DNA from 3 places in the Lysinibacillus sp. FSL K6-4013 genome. Region 3 is predicted to be linked to each of the others. Evidence: riboswitches for the same ligand, from Rfam matches in the RefSeq annotation. Region 3 holds a riboswitch; each other region holds the start of a gene.
The links. A riboswitch is a leader RNA that binds a small molecule or an ion and turns the genes downstream of it on or off. The one in region 3 is predicted to bind S-adenosylmethionine.
Positions count from the first base shown of each region.

Region 1 (8,363 bases), 1.8 Mb from region 3:
AGCTTTATAGCCACCAATTCTATCAAATAAGTAACCACCTAATAGATTACCTAATACTCCAGCAGCAGAATTCAGCATTAAGACAAAACCAGCCATTGCTAAAGATTTGCCTAAATAATCATGCATATAAATGGCATTCAAAGGCCATAAAAAAGAGTTGCCTGTTGTGTTCACAAGCATTCCGATAATTAAAAACCAAACACGTTTTGGCATAGGATGACCTCCATTATTTCGCTTCTCTAAATAGTTAGTGTATGCTGAAATACTTAAAAGCACAAGGAAAATAATTTTACCTTTTTTTCAAGACTTCTACCCTATTTTCAGTCGTTTTTATTTTTGTTTCTTACCATTTTTCTGCATCCATAACATGATAATACCCTTCCCCCATGACGGAACGAAAAGCACATGATAGAATAGAGCGTTAGAGGAGTGAAATAAATGACAGAGACAAATTTTCCTTTTCCCTCAGAGGGGAAAAGATACTATACATGGAATCGCTATTTACGTGACCAATTTGGTCATAAAGTATTTAAAGTGGCGTTAGATGCAGGCTTTGATTGCCCTAACCGTGACGGCACAGTCGCTTTTGGTGGCTGTACATTTTGTAGTGCTGCAGGTTCCGGTGATTTTGCTGGCAATAAGGTAGATCCAATTGATGTACAATTTGCTGAAATCCGAGACAAAATGCATCAGAAATGGAAGGATGGCAAATACATGGCTTATTTCCAAGCCTACACAAATACACATGCCCCGCTGCCAGTTTTAAAAGAAAAATTTGAAGCAGCTTTGGCGCAAGAAGGTGTAGTAGGTCTTTCTATTGCTACTCGTCCTGATTGTTTACCAGATGATGTTGTCGAATATTTAGCGGAATTAAATGAGCGAACATATTTATGGATTGAGCTTGGTCTTCAAACGGTGCATGAGAAAACTGCCAATCTTATTAATCGCGCCCATGATTATGCAACGTATGTGGAAGGCGTTGAAAAATTGCGTAAGCATGGCATTCGAGTTTGCTCACATATCATTAACGGATTGCCTCTCGAAGACTATGACATGATGATGGAAACGGCACGCGCAGTTGCACAATTAGATGTCCAAGGCATTAAAATCCACTTACTTCATCTATTAAAAGGAACGCCTATGGTGAAGCAATATGAAAAAGGTATGTTAGAATTTTTAGACCAAGATGTGTATACAAAACTAGTAGCAGACCAATTAGAAATCCTGCCACCTGAAATGGTCATTCATCGTATTACAGGCGATGGACCGATTGATTTAATGATTGGACCAATGTGGAGTGTCAATAAATGGGAAGTTTTGAATGGTATTGACGCTGAGCTTGAACGTCGAGGTAGTTGGCAAGGGAAGTTGTATAAGGCAGAGGTTACGAAATGAAATTACAACGTGTTTTACAATATGCCCAGCAGTTATTAAAAGATAGTATAGAAGAGGGAGATACGGCTGTTGATGCGACTGCAGGAAACGGTCATGACACATTATTTCTGGCACAGCTTGTTGGGGATGAAGGACAAGTTTATGCCTTTGATGTCCAAAAAGAGGCGGTTGATGCGACACTCCTTCGACTTTTAGATCATGGTTTAGAACATCGGGCAGTCGTTTTAAATAAAGGGCATGAGGAAGTCATGCAATATGTACACAAGCCAGTAGCTGCAGCTATCTTCAATCTCGGCTATTTACCTGGCAGCAACCATGATATTATTACAAGGCCTCATACAACAATCCAAGCTATTGAAAATATATTAAAGCTCTTAAAAGTGGGAGGATTGATTGTTCTTGTTATTTATCATGGTCATCCAGGTGGAAAAGAAGAACGTGATAAGGTCATTGATTATGTAAGTCAACTTCCGCAAAAATATGTCCATGTCTTAAAATATGCATTTCTTAATCAACAAAATGATCCGCCTTTCGTCATTGCATTAGAAAAAATGAAAGAATACCCTATTTAATAGTATTGTTGAGGACAAGCTAAAAGGCGACCAACTAGTAAACTAGCTGATCGCCTTGCACTTTATCTATTTATTATTACGTTTTTCATTATATTCAACCCAGAAATCTGCACCTTTAATGCCTAGTTTACGAGGATCAAAGACTGGATCTTTTCCTTCTTTTTTCTGTTTCTCGTAATCTTTTAATGCAACAATAGCTGGTTTCATAATAATTAAAATAGCCAGAACGTTAATCCAAACCATTAGACCAAGACCTACATCTCCCATTGCCCATGCTAGACCAGACGTACGGATTGTACCATAGAAGGCTGCAACTAAAATAGCAATCTTTGCAATCCAAATGAAAATCTTTTCTGTGCTACCTCTAAATAAATAAGCGACATTTGTCTCTGCAATATAGTAGTAAGCCATAATTGTTGTAAAGGCAAAGAAGAATAACGCAATGGCTACAAATGGAGCACCAAAGCCAGGTAATGATGAGTCAACTGCATATTGTGTATAGGCTGCACCTGCTTCAATACTTTTCGCAAAGGTCATTTGCTCATCGCCTGCTAATCCACCACTATTAAATTGTCCAATATGGATAAATGGATCTGCTCCTTCAGCTGCCTTTTCATCTTGTACATTGTACATACCTGTAAATAAAATCATAAATGCCGTAGCAGAACAAATTAGTAATGTATCAATATACACAGACGCCGCTTGAACAATTCCTTGCTTAGCAGGATGCGATACTTCCGCTGCTGCTGCAGGGTGAGCACCCGTTCCTTGACCAGCTTCATTGGAATAAATTCCACGTTTAACACCCCAAGCAATGGCAGAACCAATAATGCCCCCAAAAATCTCTTGGGCACCAAAGGCACTTGAGAAAATCAATGCAAATACTGTTGGTACTTCAGAGATATTCATAACAATAATGATAATAGCCATAATGATGTATGCTAATGCCATAAAAGGTACAATGATTTGGGCTGCATTTGCAATAGATTTAACACCACCGATAATAATTGCGCCTAATAAAACAACAATAATAAGACCTGTAATCCAAGTTTCCAAACCGAAAGCGTTTTCAACAGCACCTGCAATGGCGTTTGATTGGACGCCAGGCATTAAGATTAACATCGCAATCAAAGCAGCCACAGCAAAAATAACTGCAAACCATTTTTGGCCCATTCCTTTTTCTATGTAAAAGGCCGGTCCACCACGATATTCAGTATCTTTCTCTTCTTTATAGATTTGAGCTAATGTTGACTCTACATACGCGGTTGCCGCACCTATGAAAGCGATTGCCCACATCCAAAAGACAGCACCAGGTCCTCCCATTCCAATCGCTGTCGCAGTACCAGCAATATTACCTGTACCTACACGTCCTGATAATGCGATAGACATTGCTTGGAATGAAGATATTCCCTTTTCCGATTTCTCCCCTTTAAACATTAAAACAAACATATCTTTAATGTGCCTTACTTGTAGGAACCTTGTAATAATTGAGAAAAATAACCCAATTAATAAGATGCCATAAATAAACCATGGTCCCCATAAAATACCATTCAACTTCTCCACAATTACATCCATTTTACCCCTCCAATTTGAATTACCTTACTTTAAGTCATTATAGTATTACACTTTTCAGAAAATTACAATATTATTTTTAAGTAACAATATTTAAGTAAGTAACCTAGTAAATGGAAGGGGGTAAAACTATTTAATTATATAACCAATTCTTCGAAGAGCATTATTAATAAAATCTCGTATATACATAAAAATCTCTTCCCGCTCTCCCTCATGAAATAAATTATGATAACAATTTGCCCATTCTTTAAACTGAAATTCCGTGAATTCCTGTTGATGAAGCCAATTTCGAGTTTGGCGGGTGTCCGTAATTTTATCCTTCTCAGCTGTCATAATGAGCATAGGCATATTTGGCATTTCACCTTTAGGCAGCATCACTAAATTTTTCATCATCTGCTGAAGCTCTCGATACCATTTCACAGAAACAACAGACATGAGCGGAACCTCATCTTTCATTTCTTCTCTACCTTCAATACTACGTGTTAATTTCTCTAATGTAATGTCATGTGTCAATTTCACATTCGCTGTTAACGCACTTAGACTTGTTAAAGCATTTGTTAATTTACCTGGTAATAGCTTTAGTTGCAACCAAGGTGATGTTAAAATTATGCCTGCACATTCATATTGTCTCTTTTGCAGTGTATGAAGAATTAATGTTGCACCTAGTCCATGACCTATTACAAAGGTTGGTAAATTATATGAAAAAGCATTTTCAATCAGGTTTCTTGTATATTTATTGTACAATTTGAAGTCCTCATCATGGACACGAGCAAACCTTGCATTCACCCCATGATTCGGTAAATCCCCCATGACTATGTGGAAGCCTTCTAATCTTAATTTCTCTATCAGCCATGCATACCAACGGTGATTTTCATAAGCACCATGAAGAATAGCAATCACAGCTTTTGCTTGTCCATCAGCTTCCCATTTCCACATTTACATAGTCCTCCTAAAAAATAATTACTCTTTGATTATATCGAAATAAATAGCACATTTTAATTTTATATTTCCATAAAGTTGCGTATTTGATACGATAATACTACATTATAGAAAGAAAAGAGGCGATTTTCATGATTTATCCATTTAGAGATAAAACGCCAAAGATCGATCCATCTGTTTTCATTGCTGATTACGCAACTGTTACGGGTGATGTAACAATTGGCGCTGAAACAACCATTTGGTTTAATACAGTTATTCGTGGTGATGTTTCCCCAACGATTATTGGTAAACGTGTCAGTATTCAGGATCTTTGCTGTTTACACCAAAGTCCAAAATATCCACTCATTATTGAAGATGAGGTAACAGTTGGACACCAAGTCACTTTACATAGTTGTACAATTCGCAAAAATGCCTTAATTGGTATGGGTTCCATTATTTTAGACGGAGCTGAGATTGGAGAAGGTGCATTTATTGGAGCAGGAAGCCTAGTACCTCCTGGTAAAGTCATTCCTCCAAATAGTTTAGCATTAGGTCGTCCAGCAAAAGTTGTCCGAGAATTAAATGCTGAAGATAAAGAGGACATGGAACGCATTGTACGAGAATACGCAGAAAAAGGTCAATATTATAAGTCACTTCAGAAATAAATAAGATACACAAAAAATCAATACTAACGAAAAAATCCCTCGCGTTTTCGTGTACCGATTATGTTCACGAATTCTAGCGAGGTATTTTTTGTAAAAAAACAAAAGGAGCAATGTTGCCCCTTTGCTTATTAATACATTAGAATAATTTTCTAATGACTTCATTACTTTAGTTCAATAGTTTATAAACGTGCTTTTTCTCGTAGTGCGTCGGCTTTATCAATTTGCTCCCATGGTACATTTAAATCTGTACGACCAAAATGTCCATACGCAGCAGTTTGTTTATAAATTGGACGACGAAGATCAAGCATTTTAATAATACCTGCTGGGCGTAAATCGAATAGCTCGCGTACCCATTCAACGATCTCGCTTTCTTTTACTCTACCTGTGCCAAATGTATCGACAGCAATGGAAACAGGCTGAGCAACGCCAATCGCATAGGCAAGTTGTACTTCAGCACGCTCTGCTAAGCCAGCTGCTACGATGTTTTTTGCTACATAACGTGCCGCATATGCTGCTGAGCGGTCTACCTTGGTTGCATCCTTACCTGAGAAGGCACCACCACCGTGACGTGCATAACCACCGTATGTATCAACAATGATTTTACGTCCTGTTAATCCAGCATCGCCTTTTGGTCCACCAATTACGAAACGGCCAGTTGGGTTGATGAAGTATTTAGTGTTAGTATCTAATAATTCACTCGGTACAACGGGTGCAATAACAAATTCTTTTAAATCCGCTTGAATTTGTTCAAGTGTTGCTTCTTCATCATGCTGTGTTGAAATAACAATTGTATCCACGCGAACGGGTACATTATTGTCATCATATTCAATCGTTACTTGCGTTTTACCATCAGGACGTAAATAGGCAAGTTCACCTGATTTACGTACTTCTGTTAAACGGCGTGCTAATTTGTGAGCCAAGCTAATTGGTAATGGCATAAGCTCTGGTGTTTCATTACATGCATAGCCAAACATTAAGCCTTGGTCACCAGCACCGATTGCTTCAATATCAGCATCTGTCATAGAGCCTTCACGTGCCTCTAATGCCTGATCAACACCCTGTGCAATATCAGGTGATTGTTCACCAATCGCCACAAGCACCGCTAAGTTTTCTGCATCGAAGCCATATTTACCACGTGTATAGCCAATTTCTGCTACAGTATCACGAACGATACCTTTAATATCAACATAAGTAGAAGTTGTAATTTCTCCTGCTACTAATACTAATCCTGTTGTTACGGTTGTTTCACATGCTACACGCGCATTTGGATCTTCTGCTAAAATAGCATCTAAAATGGCATCCGAGATTTGGTCACAAATCTTATCTGGATGTCCTTCTGTTACACTCTCTGATGTAAACAGTCGACGGTTTGTCATTTGGTTTTCCTCCTAAATACTCTTACAATAAGTAGTTGTGTATGAATACGGTACTCATTACCCATGTCAAGTCCGCTCCTAAGGATTGAACTCTCAAGCCGTTACTGCTGCTTTTAACACGAGGATTTCGAAAGATCCGTCATTATAATAAGGAAAGAACTACATATACTTACCTTTACATTGATTTTTAACAATAAAAAAATCCTTTTCTCACGTTACTTTACATGAGGAAAGGAATAATGACTGCGTAACCTTTCACTCTTATCGTTCAAGGGATGTTCCCTTGCATCAGGTTGGCACCAGCGCATGTCGTGAAATAGTTCATGCAGGTTGCCGGGTTTCACAGGGCCTGACCCTCCACCAGCTCGGGATAAGAGTATCCGTTCAATTTCATGTTACTCAAAAGGTCGAACGTTGTCAAATATTTTCTTATGTATTACTGTATAGAAAGGAAAGAACCTATTACACAAAAACTTTTCATACTTGGATGATGATGTAAATAGAAGCAAATTAATCCCTACAACATACCTAGCTACTTGTGGTAACATATGTGTGGCTCAATTTTCATGCCTAATTACAGTAGGATTGATGGTATTCTACTCGAAAAACATTATTTTTTGTCAGTTTATTGAAAAGTGGTAAAAACTCTAAAATAATTTCTTAATTAGTATAGATTATTTAAGCAATTGTGTTATACTATTTTTGAAATTAAGAAAAAATCCCTCTAAATCAAGGGAATACTATAAAAAAGGATGGTATTTAATCGATGAATTCAGTAGAAATTGCAAACGAACTGAAGGAATTATTAAACGGCGGTAACATTAATGTTCAACTTTCAGTACCACAATTAGCAGAAAAAGCTACATCTCGTGGTGAAGCAATGTTAACAGTAGATGGCGCAGTTCGTGCAGAAACTGGCAAATACACTGGTCGTTCACCTAAAGATAAATATACGGTAGAAGAAGAAAGCACAAAAGATCAAATTGACTGGGGTAAAGTCAACCAACCAATTTCTTCTGAAGTGTTCGATAACCTATATGTAAAAGTAATAAAATATTTAAAAGAACGTGACGAGTTATTCGTATTCAAAGGCTTTGCAGGTGCTGACAAAGATTCACAATTAAGCATTCAAGTTATTAATGAATACGCATGGCACAATCTTTTTGCTCATCAATTATTTATCCGTCCAACAGCAGATGAATTAGCTTCTCATGTTGCCGACTTCACTGTCATCTCAGCTCCGAACTTTAAAGCAGATCCTGCGGTTGATGGTACTGCCTCTGAAACATTCATTATCGTATCACTTGAAAAGAAAATTATTTTAATTGGTGGTACTGAATATGCTGGTGAAATGAAAAAATCTATTTTTGGTATCATGAACTACTTATTACCACAACAAGGTATCCTTTCAATGCACTGTTCAGCAAACGTAGGTGAAGCTGGCGATGTGGCATTATTCTTCGGTCTATCTGGTACTGGTAAAACGACGTTATCAGCTGACCCAGATCGTAAGCTTATCGGTGACGATGAACACGGTTGGTCTGATAATGGTGTGTTCAACATTGAGGGTGGTTGCTATGCAAAAACAATCAATCTTTCTGCTGAAAAAGAACCAGAAATCTACAATGCAATTCGCTTCGGCTCTGTATTAGAAAATGTAGCTGTTGATCCAGAAACTCGTATTTGTGACTATGATGACGGTTCTCTAACAGAAAATACACGTGTAGCTTACCCAATCCAATATATCGAAAATATCGTTGATCCTTCTGTTGCAGGTCATCCAAAAACAATCATCTTCCTAACAGCTGATGCATTTGGCGTGTTACCTCCAATCAGTAAATTAACAAAAGAACAAGCAATGTATC
Region 1 covers NZ_CP152031.1:3,524,474-3,532,836, forward strand. Annotated here, with positions in the region: gene MHB39_RS17330 (MFS transporter) at 1-213, opposite strand, end outside; gene MHB39_RS17335 (TIGR01212 family radical SAM protein) at 439-1,395, shown strand; gene MHB39_RS17340 (class I SAM-dependent methyltransferase) at 1,392-1,967, shown strand; gene MHB39_RS17345 (alanine/glycine:cation symporter family protein) at 2,034-3,542, opposite strand; gene MHB39_RS17350 (alpha/beta hydrolase) at 3,669-4,475, opposite strand; gene MHB39_RS17355 (gamma carbonic anhydrase family protein) at 4,610-5,122, shown strand; gene metK (methionine adenosyltransferase) at 5,302-6,498, opposite strand; SAM riboswitch class I at 6,757-6,875, opposite strand; gene pckA (phosphoenolpyruvate carboxykinase (ATP)) at 7,265-8,363, shown strand, end outside.
Region 1: it holds a riboswitch for S-adenosylmethionine, as region 3 does, so the genes downstream of both, metK (methionine adenosyltransferase) here and MHB39_RS08425 (YezD family protein) in region 3, are expected to answer to the same signal.

Region 2 (8,363 bases), 1.3 Mb from region 3:
TTAATGATGCCAATGAGGCAACGGGCGGACATCATACACCACATGACCTAGAAAAAGCACTATCATGGCACGTTAATTATGCGAAAAATGGTACGATGAAGGACCCTGCTTTCACGAAACAATAATACTACTTTAAAAGCCTTGAAGGACAGTTAGTCTGTTTCTTCAAGGCTTTTACGTTTTATTTAATCAAAGTCTTATAATAATCCAATCCATTTCCAATAAGTTGCAGAGAACAAAAGTACGAGAAGGAAACCAATAATGGTTAATGGAATGCCTGATTTCAAGAAATCCTTTGTTGTAAAGGAACCTGTACCATAGGCAAGCATGTTTTGTGGTGCACTAATCGGTAATAGGAAGCCAAAGCTTATGACGAATTGTTGCACAATAACAAAACCAACTTGATCCACATTAGCCGTTAATGTGGAGGCTAAAACGATAAACACAGGTATAAGTGCTGAGGCTAAGCTAGTTGCGCTTGCAAAGCCTAAATGAATCAAAATGTTAAATAAAGTTACGAGTGCGATTGTTGCTAGTAAAGGCATTGCATCTAGCCCAAGTGAACCAAAAACTTTATCTGATAACCATGCAGCACCTTTCGTATTCAGTAAAATGGTTCCTAGCATAATGCCTACAGCAAAGACGATAATTGTCCCCCATGGAATATGAGGCTCAACTTCCTTCCATGAATACACACCAATTTTAGGCATTAATAGAATAGCGATAGCAACTATTGTGACTGTGGTCGTATCGAAGGGATGTAATTTACCTTCAGTTGCCCAGAAAAATAGTAAAACTAAGGAAGTAACGATTAAGCGAATTTCAGGAGCCTTTAATGGGCCAAGCTCTGCAAGCTGTTTTTTGATGACCTCTTTACCACCTTCGATATTGCTAGTCTCAGGTTTAATTAACGCAATCATAATGAAAAATAAAACGATCGACATAATAATCGAGAAGGGAGCAGCGTAAAGTAGCCAAGCACCCCAGGAAATATCCACATTAAATTGCTCTTGGATAAAGTTTAAAGCCACCATATTTTGAGCTGCTGCAGTTTTAATGCCGATATTCCAAATGGAAACGGCTTGTACCGAAGTAATAACTAGCAAAGCAGCAAGCCGACTATCACGTGGTAAACCAAATGCTGCCACCATTCCAAGCAATATCGGTACTACAGCGCCAGCTCGTGCTGTAGCAGAAGGAACAAAAAATGCGAGGACGATAGAAACTAAAATGGCGCCAAATACGATAGCCTTTGTTTTCGTTCCTACCAGTGAAAGAATCCACAGAGCAAGTCGTTTATGTAGATTAGTAATTTGCATTGCAGCCGCTAGAAAAAGAGCTGCTGCTACTAAAGCAACGGCAGAATTACTAAATCCACTTAAGGATAATTTTAATGCGCCAGCTGTTCCTAGCTCTGTAGATGGGTCATCCATTGACGGAGCGAGTCCTAGTAAAACAGTTACTAGTGCAATGATCATGGCCGAGCTAACAGGATATGAAACAGCCTCTGTTACCCAAAGGATGACTGCAAAAGCTAAGATGGCTAAAGCTCGTTGCCCAGCTATAGGTAAATCGCCGTTATTAGGTAAAAAAGTAATAATGATTAGTAAAGCGAATGCTAAGCCAATCCATAGAGGCTTTAAGTTACGTTTTGTAGCTGCTTGTTTTGGTGAAGACATAATTTCTCATCCTTTCTACGATAAAAATGACGATTATTATCCATAACATCGGACTCCGTAATGTTTTATTAAGATAAGAATATGTCTATTTTATTGTAGAAAAAAACCTGTGTAAAATAGATGTTTTTTACAGCAATATTAGTAGATAAAGAGAAAATATATGGTCACACAAAATACAAAAATATCCATAAAATATTATTTCTTTTTCTTAAAAGCAGTAGTTACTTTAGGCTCTGTCCCATTAACTAAACGTTTAATATTTTCTATATGCAGGATGATAGCTATGCCAAAAAGAAGGACAGCTATAATGGTTGGGCCAATGCCTGGAATCCATAAATAAGTTGCTGTACAAAAAACGAGATAAAATTCTAGAACACCTACAATTAAATAATTTGTTGCAAAGGATAAAATAACAAATAAAATAAGTGCAAATAAACCAATCTTCCAATCAACAGCAAGTAAAATACCAATGATGGAGGCCGTTCCTTTCCCGCCGTTGAAGCCCATATAGAATGGGAAATTATGACCTAAAATAACCCCAGCAGCCATAATGTAAGTAAGCAGCCATATTTGTTCTTGTGTCAAATGAGTGGCATCCGCTAGATAAAAATGTGCACCGATAATAGCGACAACGCCTTTGCCGATATCAATGAGGGCTACTAAAACGCCATATTTCCAGCCAAGGGAAAGAGTAGCATTCGAGGCACCCGCATTTCCGTGGCCAGCTTTTTTTAAATCAACCCCAGATAAAAATTGAGCCACTTTAGAGCCGTGAATACAGCCTATTAAATAGCCAATCATAAGAAAAATGATCACGGCCTTTACCATAAAAATACTCCTCTCAAAATTTTTTCTAAAATAGTGTATGCGTTCATATTACGTATAAGAGCAGACAGAAGTTTCGGAAAAAATAAAATTTACATGTTGACAGAAAAAAACTCTATGTTTATACTGTGTAACAACGATGGAAATTGAATCTCATACTCTTATCAAGAGCGGCGGAGGGATAGGCCCTATGATGCCCGGCAACCAGTAAGTAATGAGCTTACTAAGGTGCTAATTCCTACAGATTCTAACTTGGATCTGGCAGATAAGGGGAGGAAAACTTGCAACCGCAACCCTCTTCTTAGCTGAAGAGGGTTTTTTGTTTTCTACAGAAAAATCCTCCTCATCTCCGGTACCATCGTAAAAAAATAACCATTTGGAGGTACACAATGACAAATTTTAAACCAGAAACATTGCTGTTACATGGTGGTCAAGAGCCAGACCCAGTGACGGGTTCTCGGACAGTTCCAGTCTATCGCTCAACTGCTTTTGTATTTAAAGACACTGCTCATGCGCAACGTCTTTTTGCCCTAGAGGAAGCAGGGAATATTTACACACGAATTACCAATCCGACTGTTGATGTGTTTGAAAAACGTGTGGCTTTATTGGAAGGTGGAACAGCAGCAGTAGCACTTTCATCTGGTGCAGCGGCTATCGCATTTTCCATTTTAAATCTAGCTGGAGCTGGTGATGAGATAGTAGCAGCTAGTTCTTTATATGGCGGTACGTATAATTTATTTGCTAACACATTACCAAACTATGGTATTAAAACAATTTTTGTAGATGAAACAAACCCAGAGAATTTCAATGCGGTGATTACTGATAAAACAAAAGCTGTCTTTGCAGAAGTTTATGGTAATCCAAGCTTAAAGGTTTTAGATATTGAAGCAGTAGCTAAGATTGCACATGATAATGGGCTACCACTAATTATTGACAGCACGTTTGCTTCTCCTTATGGTTCTACACCTATTGAATATGGTGCAGATGTTGTTGTTCATTCAGCAACTAAATGGATAGGAGGCCATGGTACAACCTTAGGGGGCGTTGTTGTAGACGCTGGTAAGTTTGATTGGGCTAGTGGGCGATTCCCAGGTTTTACTGAACCAGATGCTTCTTACCATGGGTTACGCTATGGAATTGATACAGCTTCTGCTGCTTTTGCTACAAAGCTACGCGTACAATTATTACGTGATTTTGGTCCAACATTAAGTGCAGATGCTGCCTTTAATTTATTGCAAGGGTTAGAAACGCTTCATTTGCGTATCCCTAAACACAATGAGAATGCATTGGCAGTGGCTGAATATTTACAAAACCACCCATCTGTGGAGTATGTAAATTATAATGGCCTAGAAGATTTCCCGACACATGAGTTGGCAAAAAAATATTTAAGAAATGGCTTCGGTTCAGTGCTTACATTTGGCATCAAAGGTGGACGTGAAGCTGGGCGAAAGCTTATTGATAGCGTGAAGCTATTTTCACATGTAGCAAATGTAGGTGATGCTAAGTCATTAATTATACATCCTGCTTCCACTACCCATCAGCAGCTATCAGCAGACGAATTAGTTCAAGCTGGTGTAACCGAGTCGCTCATTCGCTTATCCATCGGTTTAGAGGCAGTAGAGGATATTATTGCTGATTTAGATCAAGCCATTACACAGGCAACAACAAGTGAACAAACTGTAGAAGCTTAAGATTTAGAACAGAGGGAAGAATGGTGTAGCGTTTACGTATTTTCTCATTCGATTTGCCTCATTTGGTAATGCGTTAAACGTTGCTACATCAACTATTTACAGCATCCGTTAATTATCAGAACCTTATAAAAAATAATACCAAGTAATTATATATGTATTATTGACTTAATTAAATCCATGCTATATACTAGGAAATAAGTTAAGAGTACGGAAATTATTGTTAAAAAGGAAAATGTTTTCATAAGTGCTCCCTCACTTTTGAATATATAGAAGAGTAGTTGCCTAGCCAGTAACTGCTCTTCCCAAAAAACTGATGATAAAGGAGTGTTTAAAATGGGTAACATCTATAGTGCGCAAAACATTGTATCCTATCTAATATATGAGCTAAATGAAGGACACGTTTTTGTCAACAATAAATCCATTCAACACCTTCTTACATCAGTCGAAAAGAAATGGCAACAAGTTTTTGGTCATACAGCATTTCAAGAACAAGTTTTTACTGAAAAAGAAGACTATACTGTTAAGGAAGTATTTGAGACATATGAACAGTACGGTGTGAGCCATATCTCACTTCCTGCCACAGAGATTTACTTAAAGTATGGTACATTTCAATTAGTGGAACGTACGTATGCAATACCAGATTTTACAGAAGAAGAAATTAGTCTTGTTCAACACGCTTTAGAACAATATCGCTATCAATTGCTTTCAAGAGCAAGTTAAAATCCCCTCATATTTTTATGCTCATTCTCTGCTGCTACAGGGAATGAGTTTTTTCTTTAAAGGGATTGTTATGAATGTCTGAGCATACATATATAATAGAAGAAAGACATTCATATATTGAAATGTAAAGAGTCAATATTTGTTCAAATCTTATAGAATGATTAATAAAACGTATAATAAAGGGAATGAAACCGATTTCTTTTGCACATCTAGAGAAAACAAATGTCCTTCCTAGAAAGATTTTTCTTGTGCAATGTATGTATTTGCGTTACAATTTTCTTTAAGTTAAATTTTGAATTATTTGAATTTGTATGTGTTCCAACACATATAGAAATAGCGAAACTCATACAAAGAAGAGTTGTTGGCTAAAGACTGCGGTGGGTGTCAAATAGTCATGACACAACCCCATGGAAAATTAGCATTAATGAAACTGCGGAATGTAAGTTGGAGGGAATAACAAGAATGGCAACTATAAAGGCAGCGATTTTAGGATTTGGAACGGTAGGTCAGGGGATCTATCATATTTTAAATGAAAAACGAGAAGAGCTAAAAAATAAATTAGGTATTGAATTAGAGGTAGCGAAGATTTTAGTGACAGATGCTAGTCGTGAACGTGTGCCTGGCACAGCACATTTAATGACAACAAGTATGGATGAAGTCTTAGCAGAGCCAGGTATGCAGGTTGTGTTTGAAGCAATTGTGAACGAAGAACCTGCATACAGTTATTTAAAGCGAGCTGTTGAACATAAATGTCATGTTATTACTGCTAATAAAGTGATGTTTGCCAAACGAGGTTTGGAGTTACAGGATCTTGCAAAAGCTAATGGCGTTTTTGTAGGCTATGAGGCTACCACTGCTGGTGGCGTACCTGTTATTAAAACAATGAAAAATATTTTACTTGTTAATGATGTAAGTCGTATACAAGGCGTCTTAAATGGCACATGTAATTACATATTAACAAAAATGCGTGCACAGGGCTGGTCGTTCGAAACAGCTCTAAAAGAGGCACAAGGCTTAGGCTATGCTGAAGCAGATCCGTATAATGATATATCTGGGCAGGATGCATTTAAAAAATTAATGATATTAAGTGCCTTAGCTTTTGGTGAGCAACCAGATTGGTCAGATGTAGAAGTAATTGGAATCGATAGTATCTCTGCTGAACAAGTTCATGAAGCGTGTGAAAAGGGTCTGCGTTACCGCCATGTTGCTGAAGTGGAGAAACGAGCTGACGGTAAAATTATTGCAAAAGTCGGTCCACAACTAGTTGATAAAGAGCATCCACTTTATCCAGTCGATGATGTGTTTAATGCAGTGGCATTAGAGACTAACTATATTGGTACATTAACATTAGTCGGTCCTGGAGCAGGGATGTATCCAACTGCGAGTGTCATGGTAGAGGATTATGCGGAAATCATTGGGAAAAGAGCAGGATTTGTTGTGACAATCTAATAAAAGCTTAAAAAAAGCCCGCCATTCAACAATGTTCATTGTATGAATGGTGGGCTTTTAGTCTTCATCTTTGACATCAATATCCTCTGGAATAGGGGTAGAACGCCAAATCTCAATTTCTTCTTTAATACGTTCCAATTGATTAAAATAAGTGCTGAATTGTCCACTATTGATTAAAATTTGTTGGCCATCGTAAACAGAACGGATGCGTCCTTCGTAAATTAGACGCATTACTTGATCCACAGGCATGCCAAGATCAATAGCTGTCTCTTCAATTGTTTTGTACATACGATTCGCTCCTTTTACTGTTTTTATTATAACGTCCATTAATGAGAATGCATACTGTGGTAATTAAAAGAAAAGTAAAAATGATAATTGTTTGATTTTGGATAAATATGTATGATTAGTATTAATAAAGTTGTGAAGCGGGGATGAGTTGAAAAATGTTAAATTCATTGTTTGTATTACTAGCAGCTATTCTATGGGGAATGACAGGAACTGCCCAAACATTTTTGGAACAAGGTGTCTCTCCTATAGCAGTGGCCACAATTCGTTCTGCAATTGGTGGCGGTTTATTATTAGCTATTACAATTATAATGGAGAAAATTAACTTTTTAAGATGGTCATGGAAATGGACAATTTTAGCTGCGGCTAGTATTGCCCTTTTCCAAGGACTTTTCTTCTCATCCATTCGTCTAACAGGTGTAGCCATTGGAACTGTTGCTACTATTGGTAGTGCACCAGTATTTTCTGGTGTATTAGAATGGCTAGTATGGAAAACACGTCCTACAGCAGTATGGGGACTTGCTACATTGATGGCGATTATCGGATGTCTTTTATTATTCATGAATAATGGAGAAGAGTCAGTACACGTTGGTGGATTCACATTAGCTCTTTGTGCAGGTTTATCCTTTGCATTTTACACAAACATAAGTAAAAAATTAATGGCACAGGAAGATGCATTACCCGCAGTTGCTATGACATTTTCCATTTGCACCTTGTTTTTACTGCCATTTTCATTAGAAGGTGGTTTTTCCTGGCTAGGAAACGTGGACAACTTATGGACAATGCTGTTTATGGGGATTATGTGTACAAGCGTAGCGTATTTACTGTTTTTAAGTGGATTACAAAAAATTAGTTCATCCTCAGCTGTAACACTTTCATTAGCAGAACCATTAACTGCTGCAATTCTTGGTGTGTTTTTAATAGGAGAACACTTAAGTATAGTATCCTGGCTTGGTGTAGCGATGCTTTTAGGAGGCATTGTTGTTTTAACTTTAGGTGGGAGAAAAAAGCTAAAACCTTAAGAAATTCTTCATTTTTATAATAGCTGGTTTTTAAGATTTAGAAGATACACTTATATTTGAGAGCGAGGTGTATATCATGACGAAATTAACAGTTCTTGTTACAGATGACGATCAAGATATTCGTGATGGTATTGAAATTTATTTGAAAAATGAAGGCTATCATGTCATTAAAGCAGCAGATGGCTTAGACGCATTAAAAAAGCTAGAGAATAATGAAGTACATTTAATCATTTTAGATATCATGATGCCAAACATGGATGGAATTACAGCAACATTTAAAATTAGGGAAGAGCGCAATATTCCCATTATCATGCTGAGTGCAAAGGCGGAGGATGGCGATAAGATTCATGGATTATCAGTTGGAGCAGATGATTATGTAACAAAGCCATTCCATCCATTAGAGCTATTGGCACGTGTAAAATCCCAGCTGCGTCGTTATGTTCAGCTAGGAACGTATAGTGAGGGTGCTACAAAAGTGGAAATAGACGGACTTGTTCTTGATGAAGAGGCAAAAGAGGTTGTATTAGAAGGAGAGCCTGTTCGACTAACACCGATAGAATATAAAATAACGGAATTATTAATGAAAAATGTAGGGCGTGTATTTTCGATTCGTGAAATTTATGAACGTGTTTGGAATGAGGAAGCTTATAATGCTGAAAATATTGTAGCTGTTCACATTCGGAAAATACGTG
Region 2 covers NZ_CP152031.1:415,398-423,760, forward strand. Annotated here, with positions in the region: gene MHB39_RS02065 (succinate CoA transferase) at 1-125, shown strand, start outside; gene MHB39_RS02070 (DASS family sodium-coupled anion symporter) at 198-1,679, opposite strand; gene MHB39_RS02075 (glycerol-3-phosphate acyltransferase) at 1,875-2,507, opposite strand; SAM riboswitch class I at 2,663-2,776, shown strand; gene MHB39_RS02080 (O-acetylhomoserine aminocarboxypropyltransferase/cysteine synthase family protein) at 2,894-4,195, shown strand; gene MHB39_RS02085 (hypothetical protein) at 4,529-4,915, shown strand; gene MHB39_RS02090 (homoserine dehydrogenase) at 5,378-6,364, shown strand; gene MHB39_RS02095 (hypothetical protein) at 6,422-6,652, opposite strand; gene MHB39_RS02100 (EamA family transporter) at 6,808-7,671, shown strand; gene MHB39_RS02105 (response regulator transcription factor) at 7,748-8,363, shown strand, end outside.
Region 2: it holds a riboswitch for S-adenosylmethionine, as region 3 does, so the genes downstream of both, MHB39_RS02080 (O-acetylhomoserine aminocarboxypropyltransferase/cysteine synthase family protein) here and MHB39_RS08425 (YezD family protein) in region 3, are expected to answer to the same signal.

Region 3 (8,363 bases):
GGATATGCCATTTATTATGACTTCCTATAAAGGGACAAATGATGTCAAGGTGCTATTAGAGCAATATCATGTCAAGCCGAATATCCGCTTTGAGCTTTCTGAGGAGGTAGGGATTCTTTCCATGATTTCTCATCATTTAGGGATCAGTATTTTACCTCAGTTGGTTATTCAAAATTTACCGCCAACATTGAAAGCGATTCCATTAAAACAAGGTGGCTACCGAACGATTGGTATTGCCATGAAACATCATGCTTCGCCCGTCACAAAGAAATTTGCAGAGATATTAAGTGCTTGGCTAAAAGAGCAAAACAACTCCCTAAAATAGTGGCTATTGAAGCATATCCTTACATTACGTTAAAATAGTAATTGTATATATTTCAGAAAATAGGTGAGTGTATGGGGACATTACAGGGCAAAACCGTACTGATTACAAGTGGGGGAACACTTGAAAAATGGGATCGTGTACGAGGTCACACGAATTTATCAAAAGGCACAATGGGGTGTTATTTAGCAGAGGCGGCGCTGGCTGCTGGCGCTAATGTAGTATACATGCATGGTTACTTTGCACAGCTCCCAGAAAACCAAAATGTTATGACATTGATACAATTTGAAGGTATAGAGGATTTAGGGCAAAAGGTGCGTCATGCAGTTCAACAACAACATATCGATATTGTCATTATGGCGGCTGCGGGCTCTGATTGGGTCATTGACAAAGTGTATGATCAATCAGGTAATTTAATGGAGGAAACGGGGAAAATGCCTTCTGACGAACCACCTATTATTCATTTTAAAAAAGCGCCAAAAGTATTAGGTCAAATTAAGGGCTGGCAACCGAATGTAACATTAGTAGGCTTTAAGCTCGAAGCCACGAATGATGAGGAATTCTTGTTAGCTCGCGCAAGACTGCGTATGGAAACAGCCAATGCTCAATTTATGGTAGCAAATAGCTCTCAGTCTTTATATGGGGGGGATGAACCTCATTGGATTGTACCTGCTGATGGACAGCCTCTTAAAGTAATGGGTAAGCAAAAAACAGCAGAAGCTTTAATGATGCATTTACAAAATCAATAAATGTGAACTGTGTAGAGAACTATTTCTACACAGTTTTTTCTTGTCTAAAAGGTTAGCATCCTATAATATTTACTTAACGGTCGGTAAAAAAGGGAGGGTAATAATGGGAAATAAAGAACAAACCTTTCAAAAGATTATAGAAATTGCTTATGTGATGTTTGCGGAAAATGGGTTTGAAAAAACAAGCTTATCAATGATTGCTACTGAGGTAGGTATTTCAAAACCAGCCATTTACTATTATTTTCAATCAAAAGATCAATTAATCGCTTACATATTTGACGAATTGTATAAAGAAATTCAACAGGATATCGCTGTGGATTATAAAGAGCTTTCTTCCGCTAATTTTAAGGAAAAATTACTCGAGCTTGGCTATAAGTCTATTGAGGCACAGGGCAAGGATCCTTATTTTAATAAAATATTTAATCAATATGTACTATTAGCGGCTCGCGATGAAAACTATAAGAGACAATTAGTGGAGCTAGAAACCAGCTTTTTAACAAGCTTTGTTGAAGTCCTACAATGGGGTGTGCGGCTAGGAGTTCTAGACGATACGCCTCATATAGAAGCAAAGGCACAGATGCTAGCCATGGTCTATGATAATATCGGTAATTTCATGTTAACAGGTAACCAATTGAACTATAGAGCTATTTGGAAGGAGGCTGTACATAGCGTTATTCAAGGGGGCAAAGATGACAAATAGAAATGATGATCGGCGCATTGAAGGTCTTGATTTTGCAAGAGCTCTCGCTATGCTTGGTATGTTCATTGTCAATTTTGGCGTCATAACAGGTTCTACAACGAATGGTTCAACACGGTTGATTGCCTTACAAAATATGTTTGAGGGGCGTGCGTCGGCCGTATTTGTCATGCTAGCAGGAATAGGAACAGCCTTAATGACTCGTCAGGCTAGAGAGAGTAAGGACCCAATGCTTCTTCGTCAGAATCGACTTATTTTGTGGAAGAGGTCGCTTTTGTTATTCGTGATAGGGATAGTACTATATGCGATCGGTTGGACAGGAGATATATTACATTATTATGGCGTGTATATGTTTGTTGCCGCATGGTTGATTGCCCAATCTAAGAAAAGGATGATGTTTATTATCGGTGTCATTCTTATCCTTTCACAATGGCTTCAAATTCAATTTAATTACCTTGCTGGCTGGCATCCAACATATGTGTTACTAGAGTATCTGGATTTTTGGACACCAGTAGGATTTATTAGAAATTTGCTGTTTAATGGCTATCACCCACTTTTCCCCTGGATTTGTTTTTTTCTGATCGGCATGTTAATCGGCACATTAGATTTAACAAATCGTACATTACGAAAAATCTTATTGGTGACTGGTTTATTGCTAGTCATCTTGACTGAGGCTTGTTCAACAGTATTCATTAAGATGACAACCATTCATTTATTGGATGTAGAGAGTGCATTGTATTTATTTGATACAGGACCGATTCCACCAAATATGATGTATGTCCTATCTAATTCGGCTTCGGCTATTGTCCTTATCGTGGGCTCCATCTATCTTGTAGAGACATATAAAAATAAAGTCATTCAATCTTTAATCTTAACTGGACAAATGTCTTTAACGCATTATGTTGGCCATGTTTTTATAGGCATTGGAATACTAATTGTTTGCCAAAAGCTGGAGAACCAAACACTTGCTTTTTCTATGTTGTATGCTTGCTGTTACTTTTTAGGATGTGTCTTTGTTTCTGTATGGTGGAGGGCTAAACATCATCGAGGCCCACTTGAATTCATAATGAGGAAATGGAGCTCGTAATAAATTAATGGATTGCCATCTATTTCTCACTGACTAGGCATAAAATACTTTAGGTATAAGGAGTCTTTTAATCTAAATGACACATTACATAGTATTCAACTAGGTTTTCTAATATTTTGTATTGACATTCCTATAGCGGAATTATAGAATTATTTTCAAGAAACGCAGTACTCTTATCAAGAGAGGTGGAGGGACTTGGCCCAATGAAGCCTCGGCAACCGAAAAACAGGTGCCAAATCCAACAGATGGTGTCTGAGAGATAGGAGGGGCTATCAATCAGTTTGATGCGTTGGCCTCTTTATGAACAATAAGGAATAAGAAAGAAGGGGTGTTTCGTATGGCTCAGTCAGTAAAAGTAGATGATAAGAAACTAGAGGCAATTGCGAAGGCGATTCAAAATCTTGAATTTGGTGAAGTGCATATTACGATTCAAGATGGTGTAATTGTGCAAATTAATAGGCTTGAAAAGCAAAGATTTCCGCAGAAAAAATAACAATGATTTCAGTAGAACTTATGTCAAATGGCCACCTATAAGCATGAAGGATATCCTGTGCTTACAAGTGGCCCTTTTTTTGTGTGATAGGCTAGCTATAAAAGCCTTTTGGTATGGGACCGATATGACGGCGATGATAAAGCAAAGGCTCTTTTTGAGCATTTGTAATGTCTACCACCTGCCCAATAAAAATGGTATGGTCGCCCGCATCGATTTGCTGAAATGTTTTACATTGTAAATTAGCTGCTGTATCATGTAGAATCGGTAGTCCTAAAGTGGAAGTTGACCACTGTGCTTGTGCAAAGCGATCAGGGATTTTACTAGCAAAAAGTGTACATAAATGCTCTTGATCACTCGCTAAAATATTGACCGCAAAATTTGGCGCAGCCGTGAAATAAGGATGGAGCTGAGATTTTTTATCGAGTGACCACAAAATAAGGAGCGGGTCGATTGAAACAGATGCAAAGGAATTGACGGTTAAACCAATAGGTTGTGTGTCATGACATGTCGTGACAACTGTTACGCCTGTAGGATAATTACCTAATGCCAATTTAAAGGCAGCTACTAAATCTGTCATTCAAATCACCTCTTTATGAAATTAGTGAACGGAGTTTGTAGGTAAACGAAACTTTTTTTCATATCCTACTAGTAACTCCTTTTCTTGAGTAAATTTTAAACTAATCAAACATATAGGTAAAGGTAATGGGGAAAGAAAGGGGAATGGCCATGACTTTATATTTTGATCATCTGGTTCATCAAGTGGAATCACCAGAAAATATAAAGGTTTTCTTCAATAAACGAAATGTTCATACAGTGAATGGTGGGCAGCACACGATGTGGGGGACTTATAATACGTTAAGCTACTTTGGCTTAAGCTATATTGAACAAATTGCTATTTATGATCGTGATTTATTTGAGCAAGCGGCACAATACCCATATTCCCTACATTATACGTTTAAACGTGATCAAGAGCGCCAGGGATTTTCTCGAATTGCCCTGCGTACAAAAAATATTGAGGAAGAGGGTCGGCGCTTGCGAGCATTGGGCTATGAAGTATATGGGCCAGATGCATGTAGCAGAACAAGACCAGATGGCACAGTGGTAGAATGGAAGCTACTGCATTTTGGTAAGCCAGATCTTCCAATTGATTTTCCATTTTTGATTGAATGGGCGGAGGAAGATGAAGAGCGTTTGGCACAATTAAAGGCAAGTGGTGCCATTGATGTAAAACAGGCTATAACGATGGAATCCGTCCAATTCTATGTCAGGGACATGCAGGCAACCGTTCAGCTGTGGCAAGAGGTGCTACAGCTACCAGAGCCTACGCAATATGAGCAGTATATGTCACTACAGCTACCGAATATGCGGTTAGATTTCTACAAGGAAGAGAGTGCGAAGGCAATGACACTCGGTCATGTCAAAGAGGGACCATTTGGCGTGACATTAAAGGATCCTAAGCGAACAAAGGAAACATTAGTTTGCCCAGGTGCTTTTTATTGGATAAATCGATAATGAAAAAAGGCTGGAACATAACTAACATGGACCTTCATTAAGCCGAATAATCTTTAAACATGATAACTAGAAAAACCGACTATTCCGAAACACTTCGTAAGCGTTTTAGTGGATAGCTCGGTATTTTTATGGGCTGAAACACCTTTGCTCCAGCATCTTTACATAAGTATTGAAAAACAAAACCATTAATAGAATTTCTGGTGCAGGCTACTTGCTTTCCTGTGGATTTAGCGTTACACAGGAGACCCTGGAGCGAAATCAACCCCTCACCTTGCTAAAAGGTCTTTTTCTAGTGACATGCTCTTTATTCAACAATATGGAAAAATCCACTTCATCAAAGAAGTGGATTTTCGCTGCCTATTATTATTCGATTGTCATTTTTTTCGGTGTTTCTGTACCTGTGTACCAATCAAACTCAATTTCAAATGAATGCTTGTCGCCCTTTTTTGTATAGGAGTATTCGATTTTGAGCTGTTCACTTGGGCTGACAACTGTTGGCTCTGTGCCTTGAACAAAAGTGAATTCACCATTTTCTTTAAGCTTTTCTGCAATCGTTTCCAGTGTTGCCGCAAATTCTGCTACACTTTGTCGTTCTTTATGCTTCAAAATAACTTCTGTCATTGATTTTTGCATCGAAATCCCTCCTTACGTATTATTACTTCTATTATAACATGGAGGGGTCATTAAGCTTATAAAACAGCACAAAAAGCGGATGAAGGAAACGATGCATTTCCTAATCCGCTGCTAATCTGGAACTACACGGATAGTCCCATTACGCTTATAGTTTTACAACATTTGATGCTTGGGGTCCACGATTGCCTTCCACAACATCAAATGAAACCTTTTGACCTTCTTCAAGTGTACGGAAGCCTTCCTCCTGGATGCCCGTAAAATGAACAAATACATCTTCGCCATCATCACATTCAATAAAGCCATAACCTTTTTCATTATTGAACCACTTTACGATCCCCTGTTGCATAAGCATTCGCCTCCAATGCGCTTGAATGTAAAATAAAGTTAAATAAATGGTGCACTCATTGAGAAAATGTGAAAAAATTGCATTTTCTCTTAGAACATACAGGAATTGAACAAATAAGTCAATTGATTGACGAAATGCTTGCATATCTGGCTTTCTTTTTTTTCACAATTAAGACTATAATGGAAATGAACAACATAGAAAGTAGGATGCCAAATGACAACGAAAAATCAACCATTATCAGATTTAGAAATCGCTAGTCAAGCAGTGATCAAACCTATTACGGAAATTGCCAATGCTGCGGGTATTCCAGAGGATGCTCTTGAGCAGTATGGACGCTACAAAGCAAAGATCGACCCATTAAAAATTACTGCTCAGGGCGAGGATGCAAAGGTAGTATTAGTATCAGCTATAAGTCCAACCCCAGCTGGTGAAGGAAAGTCGACTGTGACTGTTGGACTAGCAGATGCCCTTCATCAATTAGATAAGAAGGTGATGGTCGCATTACGTGAACCATCATTAGGTCCAGTCATGGGCGTAAAAGGTGGCGCAACTGGCGGAGGTTACGCACAAGTTATACCAATGGAGGATATTAATTTACATTTTACTGGCGACCTTCATGCGATTACAACAGCTAACAATGCTTTATCCGCATTTATTGATAATCATATCCACCAAGGAAATACACTTAACATTGATCCACGACGCATTATTTGGAAGCGTGTCATGGACTTAAATGATCGTGCCCTTCGTAAGGTAGTGGTGGGATTAGGTGGTCCTGTTCAAGGCATGCCGCGTGAGGATGGCTTTGATATTACGGTTGCCTCTGAAATTATGGCGGTATTCTGTTTAGCAACAAGCATTGAGGATTTACGTGAGCGTATCGCTAGTATCGTGATTGGCTATACTTTCGAGCGTGAGCCTGTCTTTGTGCGTGATTTACAGGTAGAGGGTGCCTTAACACTATTATTAAAAGATGCCTTCAAGCCAAACCTAGTTCAAACATTAGAGGGAACACCTGCTATTATCCATGGTGGTCCATTTGCGAATATTGCCCACGGCTGTAATTCTATTATGGCGACACAAACCGCTCGTAAGCTAGCTGATATTGTGGTGACAGAAGCGGGCTTCGGCTCTGATTTAGGTGCTGAAAAATTCATGAACATTAAAGCTCGTAAGGGAGGCTTTAAACCAAGCGTAGTTGTCATTGTAGCGACAATTCGTGCATTAAAAATGCATGGTGGTGTACCGAAAACAGCGCTTGTAGGTGAAAATGTGGAAGCACTCCTACAAGGAATTGAAAACTTAGCTAAACATGTAGATACAGTTCGTACATTTGGCGTTGAACCAATTATTGCCTTAAATCGTTTTATCACGGACACAGAGGCTGAACTAGAAGCCGTTCTGAACTGGTGTCAAGAAAATCATGTTCGCATTGCCCGTACGAATGTCTGGGAAGAGGGCGGTAAAGGTGGTCTAGCCTTAGCTGAGCAAGTACTAGCTGTGCTAGAGGAAGAAAACAACTTCTCTCCTTTATATGATGTAACAGAGTCAATTGAAGAAAAGGTACGTACGATTGTGCAAAAGGTATATGGCGGGAAAGATGTACAATTTACAGACCAAGCCAAAAAACAAATTGCCCAAATCGAAAAATTTGGTTGGGACTCCCTTCCAATTTGTATGGCGAAAACCCAGTATTCTTTATCAGACCAACCAAGTTTACTTGGTCGTCCAGAAGGCTTTACCATCACAATTCGCGAAGTTATTCCAAAGCTTGGTGCAGGCTTCTTAGTTTGTCTAACTGGCGATATTATGACAATGCCAGGACTTCCAAAAGCACCAGCTGCGCTACGCATGAATGTCGATAACGAAGGACATGCGGTAGGATTGTTTTAACAGAATATTAAAAGCTGCCTACTTAAATGGGCAGCTTTTTTATTGATAATGGGTAAACATGGTTCGTAGGAGGTGACCCAATTCATCGTCTATCTACAATGCAAATATGGTATAAAAGTAAAATTTCGGATGATTCCTTCATCCACCTCTTGAGTAAAAATTCATAAAAATTAATTTTTTTAAAACGATTTTAAGATTCTAGTGAAAACTAGGATCTTTTTTATGTTGCACAAAAATCACGAGAACTTTCCTTATATAAATGTGTTTGGTATTTTTTATCAATAGTTCTCTGATATTGGAAAGATAGAGCGGGTTTTTACAACGAAGGACAATTGTCAAATGAATTTTTATTTAAAAAATACATTGAATTTTCTTTTTCTTTTAAATATAATTTATTTAATTCTAATTCGGAACACTGTACCGATAATAGGAACACGGAGGGATGAAGTCTTGAAAATCGCAACAGATATTGGCGGTACTTTTACTGACCTAGTTTTCACAGATGAAAAAGGAAATCTTCATTTTGATAAGGGACATACGACACCTGGTCACTTTGAGGATGGCATATTAAATGTATTAGGACGACATGTAACGGAAGATTCTTTCATTGAATCATTTATTCATGGATCGA
Region 3 covers NZ_CP152031.1:1,753,431-1,761,793, forward strand. Annotated here, with positions in the region: gene MHB39_RS08405 (LysR family transcriptional regulator) at 1-325, shown strand, start outside; gene MHB39_RS08410 (phosphopantothenoylcysteine decarboxylase) at 397-1,071, shown strand; gene MHB39_RS08415 (TetR/AcrR family transcriptional regulator) at 1,175-1,771, shown strand; gene MHB39_RS08420 (heparan-alpha-glucosaminide N-acetyltransferase domain-containing protein) at 1,761-2,855, shown strand; SAM riboswitch class I at 3,026-3,121, shown strand; gene MHB39_RS08425 (YezD family protein) at 3,193-3,348, shown strand; gene MHB39_RS08430 (flavin reductase family protein) at 3,440-3,925, opposite strand; gene MHB39_RS08435 (VOC family protein) at 4,075-4,860, shown strand; gene MHB39_RS08440 (amphi-Trp domain-containing protein) at 5,224-5,493, opposite strand; gene MHB39_RS08445 (cold-shock protein) at 5,639-5,839, opposite strand; gene MHB39_RS08450 (formate--tetrahydrofolate ligase) at 6,053-7,732, shown strand; gene MHB39_RS08455 (hydantoinase/oxoprolinase family protein) at 8,183-8,363, shown strand, end outside.